2 regions of the Streptomyces sp. NPDC048659 genome follow, and region 1 is predicted to be linked to the other one. Evidence: riboswitches for the same ligand, from Rfam matches in the RefSeq annotation. Region 1 holds a riboswitch; the other holds the start of a gene.
What was found. A riboswitch is a leader RNA that binds a small molecule or an ion and turns the genes downstream of it on or off. The one in region 1 is predicted to bind glycine.
Positions count from the first base shown of each region.

Region 2: linked by a shared signal. The riboswitch ahead of gcvT (glycine cleavage system aminomethyltransferase GcvT) and the one ahead of gcvP (aminomethyl-transferring glycine dehydrogenase) in region 1 are both predicted to bind glycine.

Region 1 covers NZ_JBEZHM010000067.1:978-14,735, reverse strand. The annotation lists gene AB0C99_RS33925 (hypothetical protein) at 1-140, shown strand, start outside; gene AB0C99_RS33920 (DUF5999 family protein) at 446-652, shown strand; gene gcvP (aminomethyl-transferring glycine dehydrogenase) at 729-3,614, opposite strand; glycine riboswitch at 3,795-3,893, opposite strand; gene AB0C99_RS33910 (PRC-barrel domain-containing protein) at 4,007-4,390, shown strand; gene AB0C99_RS33905 (DNA polymerase IV) at 4,482-5,876, opposite strand; gene AB0C99_RS33900 (MerR family transcriptional regulator) at 5,935-6,546, opposite strand; gene AB0C99_RS33895 (bifunctional nuclease family protein) at 6,729-7,202, opposite strand; gene AB0C99_RS33890 (MerR family transcriptional regulator) at 7,256-7,999, opposite strand; gene AB0C99_RS33885 (FHA domain-containing protein) at 8,028-8,996, opposite strand; gene AB0C99_RS33880 (DUF881 domain-containing protein) at 9,057-9,956, opposite strand; gene AB0C99_RS33875 (small basic family protein) at 9,962-10,294, opposite strand; gene AB0C99_RS33870 (DUF881 domain-containing protein) at 10,291-11,223, opposite strand; gene AB0C99_RS33865 (mannose-1-phosphate guanyltransferase) at 11,336-13,758, opposite strand, start outside.
Region 2 covers NZ_JBEZHM010000111.1:452-10,381, forward strand. The annotation lists gene AB0C99_RS38760 (ABC transporter substrate-binding protein) at 1-1,502, opposite strand, end outside; gene AB0C99_RS38765 (ABC transporter permease) at 1,612-2,613, opposite strand; gene AB0C99_RS38770 (enhanced serine sensitivity protein SseB C-terminal domain-containing protein) at 2,974-3,765, opposite strand; gene AB0C99_RS38775 (enhanced serine sensitivity protein SseB) at 3,857-4,594, opposite strand; gene AB0C99_RS38780 (AAA family ATPase) at 4,712-5,413, opposite strand; glycine riboswitch at 5,568-5,680, shown strand; gene gcvT (glycine cleavage system aminomethyltransferase GcvT) at 5,840-6,964, shown strand; gene gcvH (glycine cleavage system protein GcvH) at 7,104-7,481, shown strand; gene glyA (serine hydroxymethyltransferase) at 7,506-8,765, shown strand; gene AB0C99_RS38800 (L-serine ammonia-lyase) at 8,932-9,930, shown strand, end outside.

The DNA.
Region 1 (13,758 bases):
CGGCCGACCTGCTGGTGCCGCTCTCCCCCGCGCCCCCGGGGATCGCCGCCAACCACCCCTACCGGGTCGCCGACCTCCTGCCCGTGCTCAGCCTGCGCCTCGCGCCGCCGCCCCTGCTGGGCTCCGCGGCGCCCGCCTGATCCACACCACGCTCGGCCCGCGCCCCGGGAGCCCGACGGCCCCGGGGCGCACTGCTGTCCGAGCGCCCCTCCCGTTCGGACTAGCCCGCTCGGACCACCCCTAACCCCCCGAAGGGACGGTGCAGTTGACCTGAACCGCCCCTGAGGGTGATGCGTCTTCCCAGGAGAGGACGAGCTGCCGTGAAATACCTGCGGAACGCCGTCCATGGGGCAAGACTGGACCGGAACCGAACCGACCTACGGGGGCGGCGATGCATCCGAAGAGCCGCAGGACATCCACCACGACGCAGCGAAAGAACCCACCCATGTGCCAGCACCAGCCCGCCTGTCCCACCGCCCACTCCGCCGACCGGGAGGCGGCCCGCCTCATGGCCCACCACCCGGAACAGGGCTGGAGCCTGCTGTGCAACGGCGTCCTGCTCTTCGAGGACACCGGTGAGCTGCTGCCCGACGGCCAGATCATCGCCCCGCACCGGCCGCTGACGGCGGCCAGCGTGACGACGGCGGCCTGAGCCACCCTGAGAACACGGCGAGGGCCGGCCCGGAGAAGACTCCGGACCGGCCCTCACGTCATGCTCGGGGTCCCGCTCAGTGGTCGTACTCGTCCAGCGGCGGGCAGGAGCAGACCAGGTTGCGGTCGCCGAAGGCACCGTCGATGCGGCGCACCGGCGGCCAGTACTTGTCGGCGGCCGAGACCCCGGCCGGGAAGACGGCCTCGTCACGGCTGTACGGGTGGTTCCACTCGCCGCCCAGCGCCGCCGCGGTGTGCGGGGCGTTGCGCAGCGGGTTGTCCTCGGCGGGCCACTCGCCGGAGGCGACCTTCTCGATCTCGCCCCGGATCGCGATCATCGTGTCGCAGAAGCGGTCGAGCTCGGCCAGGTCCTCGGACTCGGTGGGCTCGATCATCAGCGTGCCGGCCACCGGGAAGGACATGGTCGGCGCGTGGAAGCCGTAGTCGATCAGGCGCTTGGCGATGTCGTCGACGCTGACCCCCGTCGCCTTCGACAGCGGGCGCAGGTCCACGATGCACTCGTGGGCCACCAGGCCGGCCGGGCCGGTGTAGAGCACCGGGAAGTGCGGCTCCAGGCGCTTGGCGATGTAGTTCGCCGCGAGTACGGCCACCTGGGTGGCGCGCTTGAGGCCCTCGCCGCCCATCAGGCGCACGTACGACCAGGAGATCGGCAGGATGCCGGCGGAGCCCCAGGGGGCGGCCGAGATCGGGCCGACACCGGTCTCCGGGCCCGCGGTGGGCTGGAGCGGGTGGTTCGGCAGGTACGGGGCGAGGTGGGCGCGGACGCCGACCGGGCCGACACCCGGGCCGCCGCCGCCGTGCGGGATGCAGAAGGTCTTGTGCAGGTTCAGGTGCGAGACGTCGCCGCCGAACTTGCCCGGCTTGGCGAGGCCGACCAGCGCGTTGAGGTTGGCGCCGTCGACGTACACCTGACCGCCGGCCTCGTGGACCTCGGCGCAGATGTCGGCGACGTGCTCCTCGAAGACGCCGTGCGTCGAGGGGTACGTGATCATCAGCACGGAGAGCTCGTCGCGGTACTGCTCGATCTTGGCGCGCAGGTCGGCGACGTCCACCTCGCCGTCGTCGGCGGTCTTGACGACGACGACCTTCATGCCGGCCATCACCGCGGAGGCGGCGTTGGTGCCGTGCGCGGAGGACGGGATGAGACAGACGGTGCGCTGCAGGTCGCCGTTGGCGCGGTGGTAGGCGCGCACGGCCAGCAGGCCGGCGAGCTCGCCCTGGGAGCCGGCGTTCGGCTGGATGGAGACCTTGTCGTAGCCGGTGACCTCGGCGAGGCGCTCCTCCAGCTCGGTGATGAGCGTGAGGTAGCCGCCAGCCTGCTCGACCGGGGCGAAGGGGTGCATCTGGCCGAACTCGGGCCAGGTCACCGACTCCATCTCGGTGGTCGCGTTCAGCTTCATGGTGCAGGAGCCGAGCGGGATCATGCCGCGGTCGAGCGCGTAGTCGCGGTCCGAGAGGCGGCGCAGGTAGCGCAGCATCGAGGTCTCGGAGCGGTGCGCGTGGAAGACCGGGTGGGTCAGGAACGCGTCCGCGCGGAGCGCGTCGGCGGGCAGCGCGTCCTCGGTGGCGGCGTCCAGGGCCTCGACGTCGCCGGTGACGCCGAAGGCGGTCCAGACGACGGCGAGCGTGCCGCGGGTGGTGGTCTCGTCGCAGGACATCGACACGTGGTCCGCGTCGACGCGGTGGAGGTTGACCCCGGCCTCGCGGGCGACGGCGACGACGGCGTCGGCGCGGCCCGGCACGCGGGCGGTCAGGGTGTCGAAGAAGGCGCCCTGGGTGAGCTCGACGCCCCCGGCGCGCAGCCCGGCGGCGAGGACGGCGGCGTACCGGTGGGTGCGGCGCGCGATCCCCTTGAGGCCCTCGGGGCCGTGGTAGACGGCGTACATGCCGGCCATGACGGCGAGGAGCACCTGGGCGGTGCAGATGTTGCTGGTGGCCTTCTCGCGGCGGATGTGCTGCTCGCGGGTCTGCAGGGCCAGGCGGTAGGCCCGGTTGCCGTCGGCGTCGACGGAGACGCCGACGAGGCGGCCGGGGAGCGAGCGGGCGTGCTTGTCCTGGACGGCCATGTAGCCGGCGTGCGGGCCGCCGAAGCCCATCGGGACGCCGAAGCGCTGGGTGGTGCCGACGGCGATGTCGGCGCCGAGCGAGCCGGGCGAGGCCAGCAGGGTCAGCGCGAGCAGGTCGGCGGCGACGGTGACGATCGCGCCGAGCTCGTGGGCCTGGTCGATGACCGGCTTGATGTCGCGGACGGCACCGGAGGCGCCCGGGTACTGGAGCAGCACGCCGAAGACGCCGCGCTCGGCAATCTCGGCGGGGACACCGGCCGACAGGTCGGCGACGACGACCTCGACCCCGGTGGGCTCGGCGCGGGTCTCGATGACGGCGATGGTCTGCGGCAGGGCGTCGGCGTCGACGAGGAAGACGCCGTTCTTCACCTTGCCGACGCGGCGGGACAGCGCCATGGCCTCGGCGGCGGCGGTGCCCTCGTCGAGCAGCGAGGCGCCGGAGGTGGGCAGGCCGGTGAGGTCGGCGACCATGGTCTGGAAGTTCAGCAGGGCCTCCAGGCGGCCCTGCGAGATCTCCGGCTGGTACGGCGTGTAGGCCGTGTACCAGGCCGGGTTCTCCATGACGTTGCGCAGGATGACCGGCGGGGTGAAGGTGCCGTAGTAGCCGAGGCCGATCATCGGGGCCAGGACCTGGTTGCGGTCGGCGAGTTCGCGCAGCTCGGCGAGGACCTCGGCCTCGGTGCGGGCGGCGGGCAGGCCGAGCGCCTCGGCGTTCTTGATGACGTCCGGCACGGCCGCGGCCGTCAGCTCGTCGAGGGAGCCGTACCCGACCTGGGCGAGCATCTTCGCCCGCGCCTCGGTGTCGGGCCCGATGTGCCGCTGCTCGAAGGGAATGCCCTGCTCGAGCTCGGAGAGCGGAATGCGGTTGGCGGTCATGCTGCGGGGGCCTCCTGGTCGTCACGACCTGCGAGGGGCACCACGGCGCGGGTGCCCGGACGGCCTCCCCCTCTGTCATCTCAACCTGAGAGCTTCACCGGCCATGCCCGAGGGCAGGACCGGCTTTCACCGTCGGTGAGAGCGGATGCCGTCGACGCCCGCCCTGCTTTCCAGAGTGACCTCGTCCACGCGGTACAGGGGCCTGAGAGATTCCGGGGAGGATTTGCTCCTTCGGCGCCCCCGAAAGGTTTCTTCGGTGGACTCTCCCGCGCAGGGTCGACAGCCACAGCCAGCCTACCAGCGCGGTTGAGCCTGTAGTCGCTCAAGTGGCCGACATCCCAGTTGTGCACTTTCGTAGGGGTGTAGAGCAGTTGCGACCAGTTGGAGGGACCGTGCAGACCGATATCGATCCGCGCAGCCTGATCGGCCGCAAGGCGTTCGACCGGAACGGACACAAGATCGGGACCGTGGACGAGGTGTACCTGGACGACGCGACGGGCGTCCCCGAATGGGCCGCCGTGCGCACCGGCCTGTTCAGCCGCGACGCGTTCGTCCCCCTGGAGCCGAGCGAGCTGGTGAGCGGCGGCCTCCACATCCCCTATGAGCGGGCCCTGATCAAGGACGCCCCCGACTTCGGCGTGGGCCGCCACCTCTCCCCCGAACAGGAACTCCAGCTCTACCGGCACTACAGCCTCGCCCTGCCTCCCCCGCCCCAGGACACCCCGTCCCGTGACTTCGGCCGCCTGGCGGGCCAGGAGGACACCCAGAACCCCTAGATCCCCTCCCCCTCCCCTCCCCCTCCCCTCCCCCTCCCTTCCCCTCCGTCCAAGGGCCCCGCCCGCGCCACGCGGTCCGGGCGGGCCCGCCCTACCGCACCAGCGGCAGCGGCTCCGAGGGCTCCAGCGCCGGATCGTCCACCGAGAACGTCCGCACCCGCCCCGGCACCGCCGCCCACGGCTCCTCGAAGCGCACGGTGACCCGCCCGAGCCCGCTGCCCTGCACCCACCCGGCCCCGTACTCCGCGTGCCGCACGTCCCGCCCCGGCGCCCACTCCCGCTCGGCGCCGTCGGCCGCCCCGGCGGTCACCGGCGCGGCCTCGGCCGGCCCCGCGCCCGCCGCGCCCTCGGGAGCCTCCCCCGCGGCGGCCCCTGCCTCCTCCGCGCGCGCCTCCGCCGCCGCCCGGGCGTCCGCCTCGGCCTGCGCGAACAGGTCCTCCTGCGTGTAGTCGGCCAGCCCGCTGACCCCGACCCCGAGCAGCCGCACCCCGCCCGTGGTGTCCACCAGGTCGAGCAGCCGCGCCGCCGCCTCCCGCACCACCACCGGGTCGTCCGTCGGCCCCCGCAGCGTCTCGGACCGGGTCAGCGTCGAGAAGTCGTAGCGCCGCACCTTGAGCACGATCGTCCGCCCCGAGTGCCCCGAGGCCCGCAGCCGCGCCACGCACCGCTCGGCCAGCCGCTCCACCTCCAGCCGGATCCGCAGCCGGTCGTGCAGGTCCACGGCGAAGGTGTCCTCCACGGAGACCGACTTGGCGTCGCGCTCGGCCACCACGGGCCGGTCGTCGTGCCCGAGGGCCATCAGATACAGCGAGCCGCCGTGCGCCCGCCCCAGCAGCCGTACGAGCTCGTCCTCGCCCGCCTCGACCACCTCGGCGACCGTCGTGATCCCGGCCCGCCGCAGATGCTCCCCGGTGGCCGGCCCGACACCCGGGATGATCCGCACCGACCGCGGCCCCAGCAGCTCCCGCTCGGTCCCCGGCTCGATCAGCACGAGCCCGTCCGGCTTGGCCTCCTCCGAGGCGATCTTGGCCAGCATCTTCGACCCGGCGAGCCCGACCGAGCCGGTCAGCCCCGTCGTCGCCAGGATGTCCCGCCGCAGCCGCTCCCCCGCCGCCCGCGCGCCCGCGCTGTCGTCGGCGACCCCGCCGGCCTCCAGGTCCACGAACGCCTCGTCCAGGCTGAGCGGCTCGACCAGCGGCGACAGCCGCCCGAGCAGCTCCATGACCTGCCCGCTGATCGCCCGGTAGAAGGCGAAGCGCGGCACCAGATACGCCGCGTTCGGCGCGAGCCGCCGCGCCTGCGCCATGGGCATCGCCGAGTGCACCCCGAAGCGCCGCGCCTCGTACGAGGCCGTCGCCACCACCCCGCGCGGCCCCAGGCCCCCCACGACCACCGGCTTCCCGCGCAGGCTCGGCTTCGACGCCTGCTCCGCCGCGGCGAAGAAGGCGTCCATGTCGAGATGCAGGATGGTGGGCGCGGCTCTCACGCCTCCGATGCTGCCCTACGGCACTGACAACGGGGCGGCGGCGAGGCCGCCGGGCCGGTCAGACCGCGCGGTCCCGCCGGCGGCGCGCCAGCTCGTCCGTGGGGTTGTGCCCGATCAGCGTCTCGCCCGTGTCGATCCGCTCGCCGTGCAGCTGCGACAGCGCCGACTCGACGTCCCGCCAGACCACGCCGACGGCGATGCCGAAGACGCCCTGGCCGCCCTGGAGCAGGTCCACGACCTCGTCCGGCGAGGAGCACTCGTACACCGTGGCGCCGTCGCTCATGAGCGTCATCCGCTCCAGGTCGCTGAAGCCCCGCCGCCGCAGGTGCTGCACGGCCGCCCGGATGTTCTGGAGCGCCACCCCGGTGTCCAGGAAGCGCTTGACGATCTTGAGGACGACGACGTCCCGGAAGCTGTACAGCCGCTGCGTCCCGGACCCGTAGGCGGGCCGCACGCTCGGCTCGACCAGCCCCGTACGGGCCCAGTAGTCCAGTTGCCGGTAGGTGATCCCGGCCGCCGCACAGGCCGTGGGGCCGCGGTAGCCGATCTCCTCAGGGGCGGCGCTCACGTCCCCGCCGAGGTCGCCCACACTGCCGTGAAGCGGATACGGGCCCTTCTCCCCGGGGGCACGCCCCAGGAAGCCCCCTGCCGTACCGTCGCCGCTGCTCATCACGCCGACCCTCCGTCCTTGACCTGCCCACTCGAAGGTAGGCAGTCACTCGGGGTGCGTCAACGATCGCCACACTCGGCACGCCGAGTGATAATCACCCTGAGAGTGGTTTCACGTGCCCCTCTCCGGGGTAAGGCTATCCGAATGTGCCGAAAACGGCCCGCGGCCACGGCCGCGCGGGCCTACTGGCTGCCGGTCTCGAAGTCCTCGGGCGAGATCTGGTCGAGGAACTCGCGGAACTTCTCCACCTCGTCCTCCTGCTCGTCCGGAATCGCGATCCCCGCGTCGTCCAGCACCCCGTCGCTGCCGTAGATCGGCGTCCCGGTGCGCAGCGCCAGGGCTATCGCGTCGGACGGCCGGGCGCTCACCTCCACCCCGCTGGCGAACACCAGCTCGGCGTAGAAGACCCCGTCACGCAGATCCGTGATGCGGACCTCGGACAGCTCCTGCCCCACGGCCTCCAGCACGTCCTTGAAGAGGTCGTGCGTCAGCGGCCTGGCGGGGGCCATGCCCTGCTGGGCGAAGGCGATCGCGGTCGCCTCACCCGGTCCGATCCAGATGGGGAGGTACCGATCGCCTCCCACTTCACGCAGGAGCACGATCGGCTGGTTGGAGGGCATTTCCACCCGGACACCCACAACGTCGAGCTCGTTCACACAGCAACCCTAGGACGTGCCCGACCGGTTTGGGTAGTCGGGCCGTCCGCCGATCACTGCGGCCGCAGCCCCAGCGCGGTCTGGACCAGTGCCGCGTGCAGCCGTACGGAGAGTCCGGCGAGCTCCTTCGCGGTCGCCTCGGCATGGGCCCTGGTCTGCGGATTGCGGTGCCGCCGCAGCGGTGCGACCATCTGTTCGATCAGCCCGGCCTCGCGCTCGGCCGCCGCCTTGACGGCCCGCAGATGCCGCGGCTCCAGACCGAATCTCCCCAGATCCGCCACCAGTTTGGCGACCGTCACCGTCTCGGCGTCGTAGCCGCCGCCGTCGTCGACCGGGGCGATCAGCCCGTACGACTCCCACTCGACCAGCTCGACCTCGGTGACCTCCGCCGCCGCGAGCAGCTCCGCGCGCCCGAGCCGGGCCGCGGTGGGCCGCTCGCCGTCCGCGTCCCAGGCCCCGTCCAGCAGATCCCGCTGCGCGCTCGGGGAGGGCAGCTTGACCTGCTCCCCCCGCTCCAGGGCGTCCAGGTGCTCGCGGATGACCTTCAGCGGGAGGTAGTGGTCCCGCTGCATCCGCAGGATCTGGGCGAGCCGCTCCACGTCCCGCGGACTGAACTTCCGGTACCCGGAGGCCGTCCGCTGGGGCTCGACCAGCCCCTCGGCCTCCAGGAACCGGATCTTGGAGATCGTCACTTCGGGAAACTCGTCGCGCAGGTGGTTCAGCACCGTGCCGATGCTGACCAGCTCGCCCGCGGCGGCGGCGCCGTGTCCGGCGCCGCCCGTCGGTGTTCGCAGCATGGACCTTCCCTGAAGGTTCTCCGGAGCGTCACACGCCCCGCTGGCTCGCGAAGAACACGAGCCGGTACTTGCCGATCTGCACCTCGTCCCCGTTGGACAGAACGACCGAGTTCGCGTCGATCTGCTCGCGGTTGACATAGGTGCCGTTGAGGCTGCCGACGTCCGCCACCGTGAAGGTGCCGTCCGGCTGCCGGCGGAACTCCACGTGGCGACGCGACACGGTCACGTCGTCCAGGAAGATGTCGCTCTGCGGGTGCCGCCCGGCCGTCGTCAGCTCGCCGTCCAGGAGGAAGCGGCTGCCCGAGTTGGGGCCGCGACGCACGATCAGCAGCGCCGCGCCGCCCGGCAGGGCCTCGACCGCCGCCAGCGCCTCGGCCGACAGCGACGGGAGCGCGGTCTGCCCGGTGACCTCCGCGTCGTAGGCTTCCAGCCCCGAGATGGAGATCGTCGAGGTGGTCTCGGAGGCACGCTCCGGCACCACCCCGCCCCGCAGCGGCGCACCGCAGTGGGAGCAGAAACGGCTGTCCGCCGTGTTGCGGTGACCGCACCTCGTACACACCGGCATGGCCGCGCCCTCCTGCCGCGGCTGACCCGCGGAGGTCTGTGTCGCGTACGGGTCGGGCACAAACCCTCCACCCGTACCTGAGGTTGATGGTTCTCCGAAACCTATGCGCGCGGCACCGGCGGGGTCAACAGAAGACGCGCCCTGTACGCCCGGAATGTCACCGCCCCGGCCGCCGACCTCATCGCGGAAGAGCGGGCGCTCGCCGCCCTGTTCCTCGCTCTGGGCGTGGCGCGGCGCGCGATGCCTGGCGCTGCCGCCGTCCTCGCTTGCGCTCTTGCCGAACAACTTCGCAAACCACTTCACGGGCGATTCCCCTTGACCGAAACAGACCCGCCCGTGGGGCAGGACGAACCCTGACTCAACACACCTGCCGACCCGGACATCTTCACAACGTCCGTGACCACTCGACAGTTTCCACCACGCACCACCCATGTGGTGCGGCGACCCCCCGCAACTTCCTGCGCTTGTCGCGTGACCCTCATCGCCCCCGCCTCACTGCGAGGACGACTGAGCGTAGTCAGGCCGCTTCGCAGGCCGCAAGGCGTCGACGACGATCTTCCCGGAACGCTGCACCGTGGCCGTGGCCTGCTCCTTCTCCAATGTCTGGACGACACCGCCGGGGATGTTGAGCGCGGGCTCCAGATCCTCCGGCTTGCCGATGACCTTGAAGACGTACGGAGCGGCCACCTTCGTTCCATCGATCCGCATGTCATTGCCGCTTCCCGAGAAGTAGCTGTCCGCCACGACCCGCACACCGTCCACCTGGATCGCCTCCGCGCCGGCCGCCCGCAGCTCCTGGATCGCGTCGAGCAGCATGTCCGACTCGATCGCGCCGCTCGCGTCCGTGATCGTCAGCGTGATGCCCGGCCCCTCGGCGGCGACCGTACCGGCCAGGATGCCCAGCTGGTGCTGCTTCTCCTGCGTCTGCTTACGGGCCTCCTCCGCCTGGTCCGAGCTGGACTCCAGCTCCGAGCGCTGCCGGTCGAGACGCGTCTTCTCGTCCTCCAGCCGCTGGGTGCGGTCGTCGAGCTCGTCGAGGATGCGCACCAGGTCCTCCTGGCGGGCCCCCCGCAGCGCGCTGTTGTCGCTGGTGGACCGCACCTGGATGGCCAGCCCGAGACCCAGCACGAACAGCAGCAGCGCCACGACCAGTTGGGCCCGGGTCACCCGGGGCGGCCACAGGCTCGCGGCGAGCCGCTGCCGCCCGGACACCTCCGGCTTCGCGGGCGCCGCCGGCGGCGGCTCGGCGGCCGGCGGCGGGGCCACGGGCGGCAGCGGCACCGAGGCACGCGGCGGGACCCCGGGCCCCTCCGGGCGCGGAGCGCCACCCTCGGCACCCCCGCCCCGCCCGTCGGGCCCGTCCGGCCGCTCCGGCCTGTCCTGCTCGTTCATCGGCCTCACGCCCGGAACACGTGCCGCCGGATGGCGGCCGCGTTGGAGAAGATCCGGATACCGAGGACGACGACCACACCCGTCGACAGCTGCGCGCCCACGCCCAGCTTGTCGCCGAGGAAGACGATCAGCGCCGCCACGACCACGTTCGACAGGAACGACACCACGAAGACCTTGTCGACGAAGATCCCGTCGAGCATGGCCCGCAGCCCGCCGAAGACCGCGTCCAGGGCGGCGACCACGGCGATCGGAAGATAGGGCTCGACCACCGCGGGAACCTCGGGCCGGACCAGAAGTCCGACCACGACGCCCACGATCAGGCCCAGTACGGCGATCAAGATGTGCCCTTCCCTGTCTCGGCCGCGGCCCGCCCGGCGGTCTTGGCCGCCCCGGCTCCCCTCGGCTCTGCTGTACGTACGATCAGGCTCGGCGCGGCCGGCAGACGGACGTCGCCCTCGGCCGAGATGCTCGTGCGGATCCCGAAGTTCTCCTGCAGCGCGTGCAGGTACTGGCCGTCGGCGCTGTCCTGGAACGCGGTGCTCAGCCGCTGCCCGTCCCCGACGGCGAGCACGGTGTACGGCGGCACCAGCGGCTTGTTGTCGACCAGTATGGCGTCGCCCGCCGCCCGGATCGCCGACAGCGCGGTCAGCCGCTGCCCGTTGATCGACACGGCCTCCGCGCCCGACTCCCACAGCCCGTTCACGATCCGCTGCATGTCACGGTCGCGCACCCGCCCGGTGTCCGAGAAGCCCGCGCTCTCCCGCGGCCCGCCACCGCCCCCGTCCGAGGCGCCCTTGGCGTCGTCCACGACCAGCTTCACGCCGGGCCCGTGCACCGGGGTCGCCCCCGACAGCAGCGCCACCAGCTCGCCCTGGTCGCCGCCGTGCTGCTCCAGCGCCTTCCGCTGCCGCTCGCCGACCTCGCCGCGCAGCCGCTCGATGTCCTGCTCCAGCTTGTCCGCGACGGAGGTCTCCGACTCGATCCGGTCGATCAGGTCCTGCCGCTCCTTGGCCACGACCGGCGCGGACACCCGCGCCTCGGCCGCGCCCAGCGTCACCACGGCCGCCGCGAGCACCAGCCCGGCCGCAAGACCGAGCTTCGCCCGGATCGTCCGGGGCATCCCGCCGCCCTCGGCGGCACGACGGGCCGACGCCTCCGCGTACCCGTCGTCCAGCGCGTGGTCGATCACGTTGTTCAGCAGCGACATGGACGCGTCCGGGCGCGGAGGCGGTGATCCTGTGCTCCGAACGGGGGGCTGCTGCGACATGCCGCACATCGTCGCACGTCGCACGGCCTACCGCCGAATGGCCCCACCGCCGGGCCGGGAGGCGACCGAAGCCGCCTCCCGGCCCCACGGGCCCCGCGGGTCCCGCCTCCCCCTAGTGACCTGCGCTCTCGACGACCGCCGCCCACTCGTCGAGCAGGGCCTGCGCGGAAGCGTCGTCGGGACCCTCCGCCCACAGATGGGTGACGGCCTCCGCCGGGTCGGGCAGCACCATCACCCAGCGCCCGTCGGCCTCCACCACCCGCACGCCGTCGGTGGTGTCCACGGACCGGTCCCCGGCCGCCTCCACCACCCGGCGCATGACCAGGCCCTTCACCGCCCACGGCGTCGGGATGTCCCGCTTCAGCACATGGGCCCGCGGGATCCGCGCGTCGATCTGGCTCAGGGTCAGCTGGGTCCGCGCCACCAGGCCGATCAGCCGGACGAACGCCGCCGCCCCGTCGAAGACGGAGCTGAACTCCGGCACGATGAATCCGCCCCGGCCGTCCCCGCCGAAGATCGTCGACTCCTCGCGCCCGACCCTCGTGAGGTCGTCCGGCGAGGTCGTCGTCCACTCCACCTGCGTGCCGTGGTACGCGGCGACCTGCTCGGCGATCCGCGTGGTCGTCACCGGCAGCGCGACCCGACCGGACCGCCGCTCGGCGGCCACCAGGTCGAGCAGCACCAGCAGCGCCCGGTCGTCCTCGATGATCCGACCGCGCTCGTCGACCAGCGAGAGCCGCTCACCCACCGGGTCGAAACGCACCCCGAACGCCGCCCGCGCGGACGCCACGATCTCCCCGAGCCGCACCAGCCCGGCCCGCCGGCTCTCCGCCGACTCGGTCGGCCTGGACTCGTCCAGACCGGGGTTGATCGTCAGCGAGTCGACCTGGAGCCGCCCGAGCAGGCTCGGCAGCACGAGCCCCGCGCTGCCGTTGGACGCGTCCACGACGACCTTCAGTCCCGCCTCGGCGATCCCTGTCGTGTCCACGTTCCGCAGCAGCGAGCCGGTGTACGAGTCGAAGACGCTGGCCGGGAAGGACAGGTCGCCGATCTCCCCGGGGAACGCCCGCCGGTACTCCTGACGCGCGAAGACCCGGTCCAGCTTCCGCTGCCCGGCCTGCGACAGGTCGGCTCCCCGCTCGTCGAAGAACATGATGTCGAGCGAGTCCGGCACACCCGGTGAGGTCCGCACCATGATCCCGCCGGCACTCCCCCGCGCGGTCTGCTGCCGCGCCACGGGCAGCGGTACGTTCTCCAGGTCGCGTACGTCGATGGCGCTGGCCTGCAGGGCGGAGATCACCGCCCGCTTGAGCGCCCGCGCGCCGCGCGAGTGGTCGCGCGCGGTGGTGACCGTCGCGCCCTTCTTCAGCGTCGTGGCATAGGCACCGGCCAGCCGCACGGCCAGCTCGGGCGTGATCTCCACGTTGAGGATGCCGGAGACCCCGCGCGCGCCGAACAGGTGCGCCTGCCCGCGGGACTCCCAGATGACCGAGGTGTTGACGAAGGCGCCGGCCTCGATGGTCTTGAACGGGTACACCCGGACGTTGCCCTGCACGATCGACTCCTCGCCGATCAGGCACTCGTCCCCGATGACGGCCCCGTCCTCGATCCGGGCGGCCCGCATGACATCGGTGTTCTTCCCGATGACACAGCCGCGCAGATTGCTCTGCGGCCCGACGTAGACGTTGTCGTGGATGACGGCCTTGTGCAGGAAGGCACTGCTCTTCACCACGACGTTGGAGCCGATCACGGTGTGCTCGCGGACCTCGGCGCCGGCCTCGACCTTCGCGTAGTCGCCGATGTACAGCGGCCCGCGCAGCACGGCGTCGGGATGGACCTCGGCCCCTTCGGCGACCCAGACACCAGGGGAGATCTCGAAGCCGTCGATGTCGACCTGGACCTTGCCCTCCAGGACGTCCGCCTGGGCCTTCACATAGCTCTCGTGGGTGCCCACGTCCTCCCAGTAGCCCTCGGCGACATACCCGTAGACGGGCTTGCCCTCCTTCATCAACTGCGGAAAGACATCACCCGACCAGTCGACGGGGACATCCGGTTCGACGTAGTCGAAGACTTCGGGCTCCATGACGTAGATGCCCGTGTTCACCGTGTCCGAGAAGACCTGCCCCCAGGTCGGCTTCTCCAGGAATCGTTCGACCTTTCCTTCCTCGTCGACGATCGTGATGCCGAATTCCAGCGGATTGGGCACCCTGGTCAGGCAGACCGTGACGAGGGCGCCCTTCTCCTTGTGGAAGGCGATCAGATCACTGAGGTCGAAATCGGTGAGTGCGTCCCCCGAGATGACGACGAAGGCGTCGTCCTTCAACGCCTCCTCGGCATTCTTCACACTCCCCGCGGTACCGAGCGGCTTCTCCTCGTTCGCGTACGTGAGCTCCATTCCGAGCTCTTCGCCGTCCCCGAAGTAATTCCGGACGAGGGAGGCGAGGAATTGCACGGTCACGACGGTCTCGGTGAGACCGTGCCTCTTGAGCAGTCGCAGGACGTGCTCCATGATCGGCCGGTTGGCGACCGGCAGAA
Region 2 (9,930 bases), on a different contig from region 1:
CCGTCCACGAGCGGCTGCAGGAAGCCCTGGCCGGTCGGGAAGTCGGCGCCCCAGCCCATGATGATGATGCCGTAGCCCTTCTCCTTGACCACCTTCGGCGAGCCGATGATGCCGGAGGTCTGGGCGCCGTCGAACTGGTCGATCTGGGCGTCGATGCCGACGGCCTTCAGCGACTGCTGGAGGGACTCGGCGGTCGCGATCTCGATCTTCTTGTTGTTGCGGACCGCGATCGTGGTCTTGAAGCCGTTCGGCTGGCCGCACTTCGCGAGGGCCGCCTTGGCCTTCGCGAGGTCCGGGGCGCCGCCGAGCTTGCCGTACGGGTCGTACTTCGGGTCCGCGCCCTTGATCGCCGGGGGCAGCATGTTGGAGGCGATGTCGCCACCGGCCTGCGGGCCGCCACGCGCGGTCTGGAGGGACTTGGAGTCGGCCGCGTAGATGATCGCCTTGCGGCACTCGATGTTGGGGATGACCGTCTGCGGGAAGACCGCGTAGCGGATGAAGCCGGTCTGCGGGTTGTCCGCGTTGCCCTTGTTCTGCTGGAGCACCTTGGAGCGGGCGGCGGCGCCGACACCGGTCGCGTTGATGTCGAGGTCGTACTCGCCCTCGATCAGGCGGTTGTCCATGTCGTCGGCGTTCGTGGTGAACGTGACGCTGATGGTGTCCGGGAGGGCCTTGCGGATGCCGTCGCTCTTGGCGTCCCAGTTCTCGTTGCGGACGAGCTTCATGGACTTGTTCGGCGTGTACGACTGCCACTTGTACGGGCCGGAGGAGAAGACGTTCAGGCCGTACTTGGCCTTGGTGTCCTTGTCCTGGCGGACCGGGGAGGCGGCGGGCATCGCCAGCATCTGCAGGAAGTCGCCGTTGGCGACGGGCAGCTTGAAGACGATGGTCTTGTCGTCCGGGGTCTCGATCGCCTTCAGGCCGAGCTTGTCCGCGGAGGTGTCCTTGTACGGACCGGCGTAGGTCTTCTTCGGGTCGAGGACCTGCTGGAGGTAGATCGGGCCGCCGGAGATGACGTCCTGGGCCCAGATGCGCTCGATGCCGTACTTGACGTCCTTCGAGGTGATCGGCTTGCCGTCCTCCCACTTCACGCCGTCCTTCAGCGTGAACGTGTAGGTGAGGCCGTCGGCCGAGACCTTGCCCGCGTCGGTGGCGAGGTCGGGGACCAGCTCGGTGGAGGCGGCGCCCGGCTCGGACTTGAAGGAGACGAGCTGGCGCGTGTAGTAGCGCTGGAAGTCCCAGACGAAGCCGTAGTAACCGCGCTGCGGGTCCCAGGAGTCGGCCTCCTGCGAGCCGATGAACTTGAGCTCGCCGCCCTTCTTGTCCGAGGGGTTGGCGACCTGGTTCACCGCGGCGTTGAAGCCGGCCCCGGTCGCCTTGCCGCCGCCCTTGCCGCTGTCGCCGCCCTTGCCGCCGCCACACGCGGTGGTCGCGACCATCGTGGCCGCGGCGAGCAGCGCGCCCGCGGCGATTCTGCGCCTCTGGGAGCTGTTCAGAGTCATGGTCGAGCAACCTCCGAAGTAAAGGCGGCCGTTGTCACGGTGGTCCGCCGTTGGGGGATGTGCCTCTGTCGACAGCGGCAGGGGCGGGTCTTGCGGTGAACGGCGTACGTCAGCGGGAGCTCTTCGGGTCGAGCGCGTCGCGCACGCCGTCGCCGAAGAGGTTGAACGCCAGCACGGTGATGAAGATCGCGAGGCCGGGGATCACCATGAAGAGCGGGTCGGCCTCGTAGGTGGTGATGGCCGTCGACAGCATCTGCCCCCAGGAAGCGGTGGGGGGCTTGACACCCGCGCCGAGGAAGCTGAGCGCGGCTTCGGTGAGGATGTTGGTGGGGATCATCAGGGTCGCGTAGACCATGATCGGGGCGATCAGGTTGGGCAGCAGCTCGCGGCGCAGGATGTACAGCCGGCCGGCGCCGAGGCTCTGCGCGGCCTCCACGTACTCGCGGTTGCGGAGGCTGAGGGTCTGGCCGCGGACGATGCGCCCGACGTAGGGCCAGCCGAAGAAGCCGATCACGACGACCAGCGCGGCGATGCGGACACCCGAACCGTCGAGCCCGAGGAACTGGTTGGGCAGCACGGAGACCAGGGCGATGGTGAAGAGCAGTTGCGGGAAGGCCAGCATGACGTCCATGACCCGGCTGAGCGCGGCGTCGATCCAGCCGCCGAAGTAGCCCGCGACGACGCCGAGCACGGTGCCGAGGACGACCGCGAAGAGCGCGGCGGCGAAGGCGACGAGCAGCGAGATCCGGGCGCCGTAGACGATGCGGCTGAAGACGTCGCGGCCGTTGACCGGCTCGACGCCGAAGAGGAAGTCCGAGCTCACGCCGCCCCAGGAGCCGATCGGGGTGCCGAAGAGCGGGTCGATCTGGTCCTCGTGGAACTCGTCGGGCGGGTGCCCGAGGAGGCCGACGATGAGGGGCGCGAAGAGCGCGACGAGGATCAGGAAGATCACCACGAAGGCGCCCGCGAGGGCGAGTTTGTCGCGCTTCAGCCTGGTCCAGGCGATCTTCCAGGGGGAACGGCCCTCGATCGCCTTGGCCGGCGCGTCGGGCACGGCGTCGACGGCCGCGGCCTGCCCGGCCGCATTCGTCTCGTGCAGTGGTGCCGTCATCGTGGTGAGGACCCCTCTCGGCCGCCGGGTCGCCGGCCCTTGCCCGCCGCGGGTAGCGGCTCGGTGGAACAACTGCTGGGCACCGGCTCGGGGGGAGCCGAACGCCTGGTGTTCCGGGGAGTCTTCAATGTGTCCGCGATCACCCGCCAGACCCCAAGGGGAATGTTTTCCTAAACGTGATGCGGTGCGCTGTCTTCCGTTATCCGGACGTCGTGATCGCGTGAGCGGACCAACTCGGCCGCTATTCGACCAGACCGGACATCCCGCTCAACTCATGCCGTGCAGGAGTGAATTGGGGGAACCGAAGCGACGGAAGGGACGTAAGGGTACGGAGCCGGACGGCGGTGTCGGACGGAGACGTCAGTACGGGCGGGGCGCGGCCGGCGGGTAGCCGTAGCCGGGGGCGGGCGGGGCCGCCGGGGCGGCGTGCGCGTCGCGGTCGTAGAACGGCCGGGCGTTCGCGTGCAGCCACATCGCGACCGGGTCGTACGCGTCGGACATCGCGACCGTGGAGACCGGCAGGCCCTCGGGGACGGCGGTGACGGTCTGGAGCATCATCGTCCGCACCGCCTCGACGGAGCCGGGCGAGGAGTCGTAGAGGTCCAGGCCGATCGCGAGGTACGGGGAGCCGAGCGCGGGCTGCACCCAGGCGCGGCGCAGCGAGCGCACCGCCGGGGTGCGGTGGGCGTTCTGCGTGAGCAGGGCGTAGAACTGCGGGATCTCCAGCGCGGGTTCGGTCAGCCGCAGGGGTCCGGCGGGCATCCGGTCGAGGCCGGTGGCGATGCGGCGCAGATCGGCCCAGGGGATGCCGACGCCGCCGCCGGGAGCGTGCGGATTCAGCCAGATTCCCCAGCGGTCGGGGTAGAGGGCGCGGGCGATCTCGATCCCGGCGACCAGCTCGTGGGCGCGGTTCCAGCCGGAGGCGGCGAGCTCCTGGGCGGAGGTGACGCAGGGCGCGTAGCCGAAGCCGTCGACCTCCATGTTCCCGTACTGGGCGTCGGGCGAGCCGGGCGAGCCCTGCCAGAGCAGCATCCGGACGTCGGCGGCGGCGAGGGCGTGCAGCAGCCGCTCGTATGTGTCATGGCGCCCGGGTGCCACCTGGCGCAGCATGTGCTCGACAGTGTCGGCCGCGGCGGTGCCTGACGCGCTCACCTTTGGGTCCCGCCCCTCGTCGTCCGCATCGCGGTGTGGATCGGCTTGAATCAGTTCAGCTTGAATCAGTTCAGCTTAGACAAGGGGACGCTCACACGGCGGCGCGCTGGTAGAAGGGGCGCACCTTCGCCAGCATCCAGTCGCCGACCGGGTCCTGTGCCACGTCGAGCAGGATGAGGTTGACCGGCCAGGCCGTCTCGATCCGGCCGAGGGCGCGGCCGAGGGCGTCGAGCGGTCCGTGGCGGTCGGCTTCGGGGGCGGTGAGCTGGACCCCGATGAAGAGGGCGGGCTCGGTGCCCTCGACGCTGGCCAGGACGCGGCGGGCGGTCGCCACGGTTCCCAGCGCCTCGAACTCGGCGGAGGCGGCGGAGAGGAAGTCGACGGGGTCGTCCTGCCAGTCGGGCTCGAAGAGGCGGACGCGTCCGCCGCTGGCGGGCCCGTCGAGCGCGGTGCGGCCGGTCCGGCAGAGCTCGGCGACGGCGGGCGGGGGCAGCGGGATGCCGACGGTGCCGCCCGGGTTCACGGCGATGCCGAGCTGCGGGGGCAGGCCGCGGGCGAAGTCGCGGGCCGGGGCCACGGTGAAGGACATGTGGGAGCCGACGCAGGCCAGGAACTGCTGCTCGGAGCTGAAGACGGGCACGTAGGCGTAGCCGTCTATCTCCAGGGTGGGCAGGTCGAGGTCGCTGCTGTCGGGGCCCCCGCCGTTGGGCAGCGGCACCCAGACGGGGCTGCGCCCGAGCACCTCGACCAGCCGGCCGCCGGCGGCGGGGCTGCCGAGCGAGGCGGCCAGCACTTCCTCGAGCTCATTGCCGGGCCACGTCACGTCCACGGTTCTCTTCATTCCCCTCTCGCGCCCGGCGCGTCCGGCACCTGGTGCGGTTCAGCACCTTAACGGCGTGTCGGGGCCGCCGTGACCGAAAAGGGCGCGGAAGGGGCGCGGAGTGGTTCAGGACACGTCCCGGAATCCGATCTTCCGCAGGGTGTCGGCCGCGTCCCGGTCGAGCAGGGTGACCGAGGAGCAGCCCGGCGGCAGCAGGCCCGCCTCGGCGGTGCGGACCAGCCGGGAGACGGCCCGCCGGTGCCGGGCGAAGGCGTAGCCGGAGACGCCCCGGCCGCGGGCGAGCTGGCCCTCGCGGGCGGTCTCGGGCCCGACGTCGAGCAGGATCAGGTGCAGGGCGGTGCCGCGGCGGCGGGCCTCGCGGGCGAGCCAGCCGCGCACCCAGGACTGGGTGCCGCAGTCGTGGACGACGACGCCGGCGCCGGAGCGCAGGGCGCGGCGGAGCCCGGCGTAGTGGGCGAGGCGGGCGAGCGGGCGGTAGACCGCGTACGGCAGGAAGCGGGGCAGCCGGGCCTCCCAGCGCTCGCGGGTGTGCTGCGAGTCGATGGCGCGGCCCTCGGCGGTGCGGGCCATGAGGGTCGACTTGCCGCTGCCGGGCAGCCCGGAGACGACGACGACGTCGCCGGTGGCGTAGGAGAGGGCGCGGGGGCCCCGGCCGCCGCGCTCGCGCAGGTCGCGCAGGAGCCGGCCGCGGCGGCGGGTGCGGGCGCGGGCCCGTCCTCCGGCGCGCGGCACGGGTATGCCCGCTCCGGTCGCGTAGGCGCCGGCGTGCCCGACAGTCCGCACCGGTGTCCTCGGCGGCATCTGCATCGCGTCTCTCCCCCTGGTAGGCCCTGCGGAGACCCTTGCCCATGAAGTGTAAAGAAAGGGTAATGAGACGCAAGCGATATGCCGGGCCGAACCGCCGTGCAATGATGTGCGCGCAAGCGCTCGCACGAGCGTCCACAACCTCATAACGGCCGCTCGAATCCGCGCGGGAGAGTTCCGGTCACGCACCGCAGTCACAGGGGTGCGTCCGGGCGCCGAAGGAGCAAGTTCCTCCCTTGAATCTCTCAGGCCCCGTACCGCGTGGATGAGGCAGATCTGAAAAGCGGACCGCGCACGTCGCGCGGTCCCACCCAAGGTGCAAGCCGGGGATGCCCCCGGTGAACCTCTCAGGTTCCATGACAGATGGGGAGGACCGTCCTCCGTCATGCATGTCGTGCCCCGCACGCCCTGGGACCCGGGAGCCACCCGATGAGCACTGCCCCCCGCCTCACCGCCCTCGACGCACTGCACCGTTCGCTGGGCGCGACCATGACCGACTTCGCGGGCTGGGACATGCCGCTGCGCTACGGCAGCGAGCGCGACGAGCACAACGCCGTCCGCAACCAGGCCGGTCTCTTCGACCTCTCGCACATGGGCGAGATCACCGTCACGGGCCCGCAGGCCGTGGAGCTCCTGGACTACGCCCTGGTCGGCAACATCTCGACCGTGGGCAACGGGCGCGCCCGCTACACGATGATCTGCCAGGAGGACGGCGGCATCCTGGACGACCTGATCGTCTACCGCCTGGGCGAGACCGAGTACATGGTCGTCGCCAACGCCTCCAACGCCCAGATCGTGCTGGACGCGCTGGTCGAGCGCTCCGAGGGCTTCGACGCCGAGGTCCGCGACGACCGCGACGCGTACGCGCTGCTCGCCGTCCAGGGCCCGGAGTCCCCCGGCATCCTGAAGGCGATCACCGACGCCGACCTGGACGGCCTGAAGTACTACGCCGGGCTGCCCGGCACCGTCGCGGGCGTCCCCGCGCTGATCGCCCGCACCGGCTACACCGGCGAGGACGGCTTCGAGCTGTTCCTGAAGCCCGAGCACGCCGAGGGCGTGTGGCGGGCGCTGACCGAGGCGGGCAAGGACGTCGGCCTGATCCCCTGCGGCCTGTCCTGCCGCGACACGCTCCGCCTGGAGGCGGGGATGCCGCTGTACGGCCACGAGCTGACCACCGCGCTGACCCCGTTCGACGCGGGCCTGGGCCGGGTCGTCAAGTTCGAGAAGACCACCAACGAGGGTCGCTTCGTCGGCCGCGAGGCGCTGGAGAAGGCCGCCGAGCGCGCCGAGACCGCGCCGCCGCGCAAGCTGGTCGGCCTGATCGCCGAGGGCCGCCGGGTGCCGCGCGCCGGCTTCTCCGTCGTCGCGAACGGCCAGGTCGTCGGCGAGGTCACCTCCGGCGCCCCGTCCCCGACCCTCGGCAAGCCGATCGCCATCGCGTACGTGGACGCGGAGCTCGCCGCGCCCGGCACCGAGGGCGTCGGCGTGGACATCCGCGGCGCGCACGAGCCGTACGAGGTCGTGGCGCTGCCGTTCTACAAGCGCCAGAAGTGACACGCCGGAACCCGAGTGGCGCGCCCAGGCTCGCTTGGGCCTGAGAAGTGACGTTTCCCTCACCCGTTCGTCTCACTTCGTGTCTCACCCCGCAAGACCCACGTTCATCAGTACTCCCCCGATCCAGGAGAATCAGGTCATGAGCAACCCCCAGCAGCTGCGCTACAGCAAGGAGCACGAGTGGCTGTCGGCCGTCGAGGACGGCGTCGCCACCATCGGCATCACCGAGCACGCCGCCAACGCGCTCGGTGACATCGTCTACGTGCAGCTCCCCGAGGTCGGCGACACCGTGACCGCGGGCGAGACCTGCGGCGAGCTGGAGTCCACCAAGTCCGTCAGCGACCTGTACGCCCCGGTGACCGGTGAGGTCGTCGCGGCCAACCAGGACGTCGTCGACGACCCGTCGCTCGTGAACTCCGCTCCGTTCGAGGGTGGCTGGCTGTTCAAGGTGCGCCTCGCGGGCGAGCCGGACGACCTGCTCACCGCCGACGAGTACACCGCCTTCACCGCCGGCTAAACCGAGACCCCCAGGGATCGATTCATGTCGCTTCTGAACACCCCTCTCCACGAGCTGGACCCCGACGTCGCCGCCGCCGTCGACGCCGAGCTCCGCCGCCAGCAGTCCACCCTCGAAATGATCGCCTCGGAGAACTTCGCTCCGGTCGCGGTCATGGAGGCCCAGGGCTCGGTCCTCACCAACAAGTACGCCGAGGGCTACCCCGGCCGCCGCTACTACGGCGGCTGCGAGCACGTCGACGTGGCCGAGCAGATCGCCATCGACCGGATCAAGGACCTGTTCGGCGCCGAGTACGCCAACGTGCAGCCCCACTCCGGCGCCTCCGCCAACCAGGCCGCCCTCTTCGCGATCGCCCAGCCGGGCGACACGATCCTCGGCCTGGACCTGGCGCACGGCGGTCACCTGACCCACGGCATGCGCCTGAACTTCTCCGGCAAGCAGTTCAACGTGGTCGCGTACCACGTGGACGAGGCCGGTCTGGTCGACATGGCCGAGGTCGAGCGCCTCGCCAAGGAGCACCGCCCCAAGGTGATCATCGCGGGCTGGTCCGCCTACCCGCGCCAGCTGGACTTCGCCGAGTTCCGCCGGATCGCCGACGAGGTCGAGGCGTACCTGTGGGTCGACATGGCCCACTTCGCCGGCCTGGTCGCGGCGGGTCTGCACCCGAACCCGGTCGAGCACGCGGACGTGGTCACCTCGACCACGCACAAGACGCTCGGCGGCCCGCGCGGCGGCATCATCCTGGCGAAGAAGGAGTTCGCCAAGAAGCTGAACTCCTCGGTCTTCCCCGGCTTCCAGGGCGGCCCGCTGGAGCACGTGATCGCGGCCAAGGCCGTCTCCTTCAAGGTCGCGGCCTCGGAGGAGTTCAAGGAGCGCCAGCAGCGCACCCTGGACGGCGCCCGGATCATCGCCGAGCGCCTGGTCCAGGACGACGTCACCGCCCACGGCGTCTCCGTGCTGTCCGGCGGCACCGACGTGCACCTGCTCCTCGTCGACCTGCGCGACTCGGAGCTCGACGGCCAGCAGGCCGAGGACCGGCTCCACGAGGTCGGCATCACGGTCAACCGGAACGCCGTTCCGAACGACCCGCGCCCGCCGATGGTCACCTCCGGTCTGCGCATCGGCACGCCGGCCCTCGCGACCCGCGGCTTCCAGGCCGAGGACTTCGCCGAGGTCGCCGACATCATCGCCGAGACGCTGAAGCCCGGCTTCGACGCCGAGGCGCTGAAGGCCCGGGTGACGGCGCTCGCCGACAAGCACCCGCTGTACCCCGGCCTGAAGTAATTTCGTACCCTTTTGTTACCGGACCCGTCCGGGTCCGTTCGTACGAAACCTCCGGGGCACCGCGCACACTGGACAGTGAGCGCGGTGCCCCGGCCCGTGCACCACGCTCTTCGTTTCTGCGCCACCCCGGCAGACAACGGCGTCTAGCCCTCACAAGGAGTCCCCCGTGGCCATCTCGGTCTTCGACCTGTTCTCGATCGGCATCGGCCCGTCCAGCTCCCACACGGTGGGCCCCATGCGCGCGGCCCGGATGTTCGCCCGCCGGCTGAAGAACGAGGGCCTGCTCGCCCACACGGCGGCGATACGAGCGGAGCTGTACGGCTCGCTCGGCGCCACCGGCCACGGCCACGGCACCCCGAAGGCCGTCCTGCTGGGCCTGGAGGGCAGCTCCCCGCGCACCGTCGATGTCGAGAAGGCCGACGACGAGTTCGAGCGGATCAAGGCGAGCGGCCGGATCAACCTGCTCGGGATGCACGAGATCCCGTTCTCCTTCGACGACGACCTGATCCTGCACCGCCGCAAGGCGCTGCCGTACCACGCCAACGGCATGACGGTCTTCGCGTACGACGCCGAGGGCGCGCTCGTCCTGGAGAAGACGTACTACTCGGTCGGCGGCGGCTTCGTCGTGGACGAGGACGCTGTGGCCGGGGAGAACCCGATCGTCCCCGAGGACACCGTCCTGAAGTACCCCTTCCGCACCGGCGACGAGCTGCTCCGGCTCGCCAAGGACACCGGCCTGTCGATCTCCTCGCTGATGCTGGAGAACGAGAAGGCGTGGCGCACCGAGGACGAGATCCGCGCCGGTCTGCTGGAGATCTGGCGGGTCATGCAGGCGTGCGTCTCGCGCGGCATGTCCCGCGAGGGCATCCTGCCCGGCGGCCTGAAGGTCCGCCGCCGCGCCGCCACCTCGGCCCGCAAGCTGCGCTCCGAGGGCGACCCGGCCGCGCACGCGATGGAGTGGATCACCCTCTACGCGATGGCCGTGAACGAGGAGAACGCGGCGGGCGGGCGCGTGGTCACCGCCCCCACCAACGGCGCCGCCGGCATCATCCCCGCCGTCCTGCACTACTACATGAACTTCAACTCCGGCTCCTGCACCCCGGAGGAGAAGGAGGACGGCGTGGTCCGCTTCCTCCTCGCCGCGGGCGCGATCGGCATGCTCTTC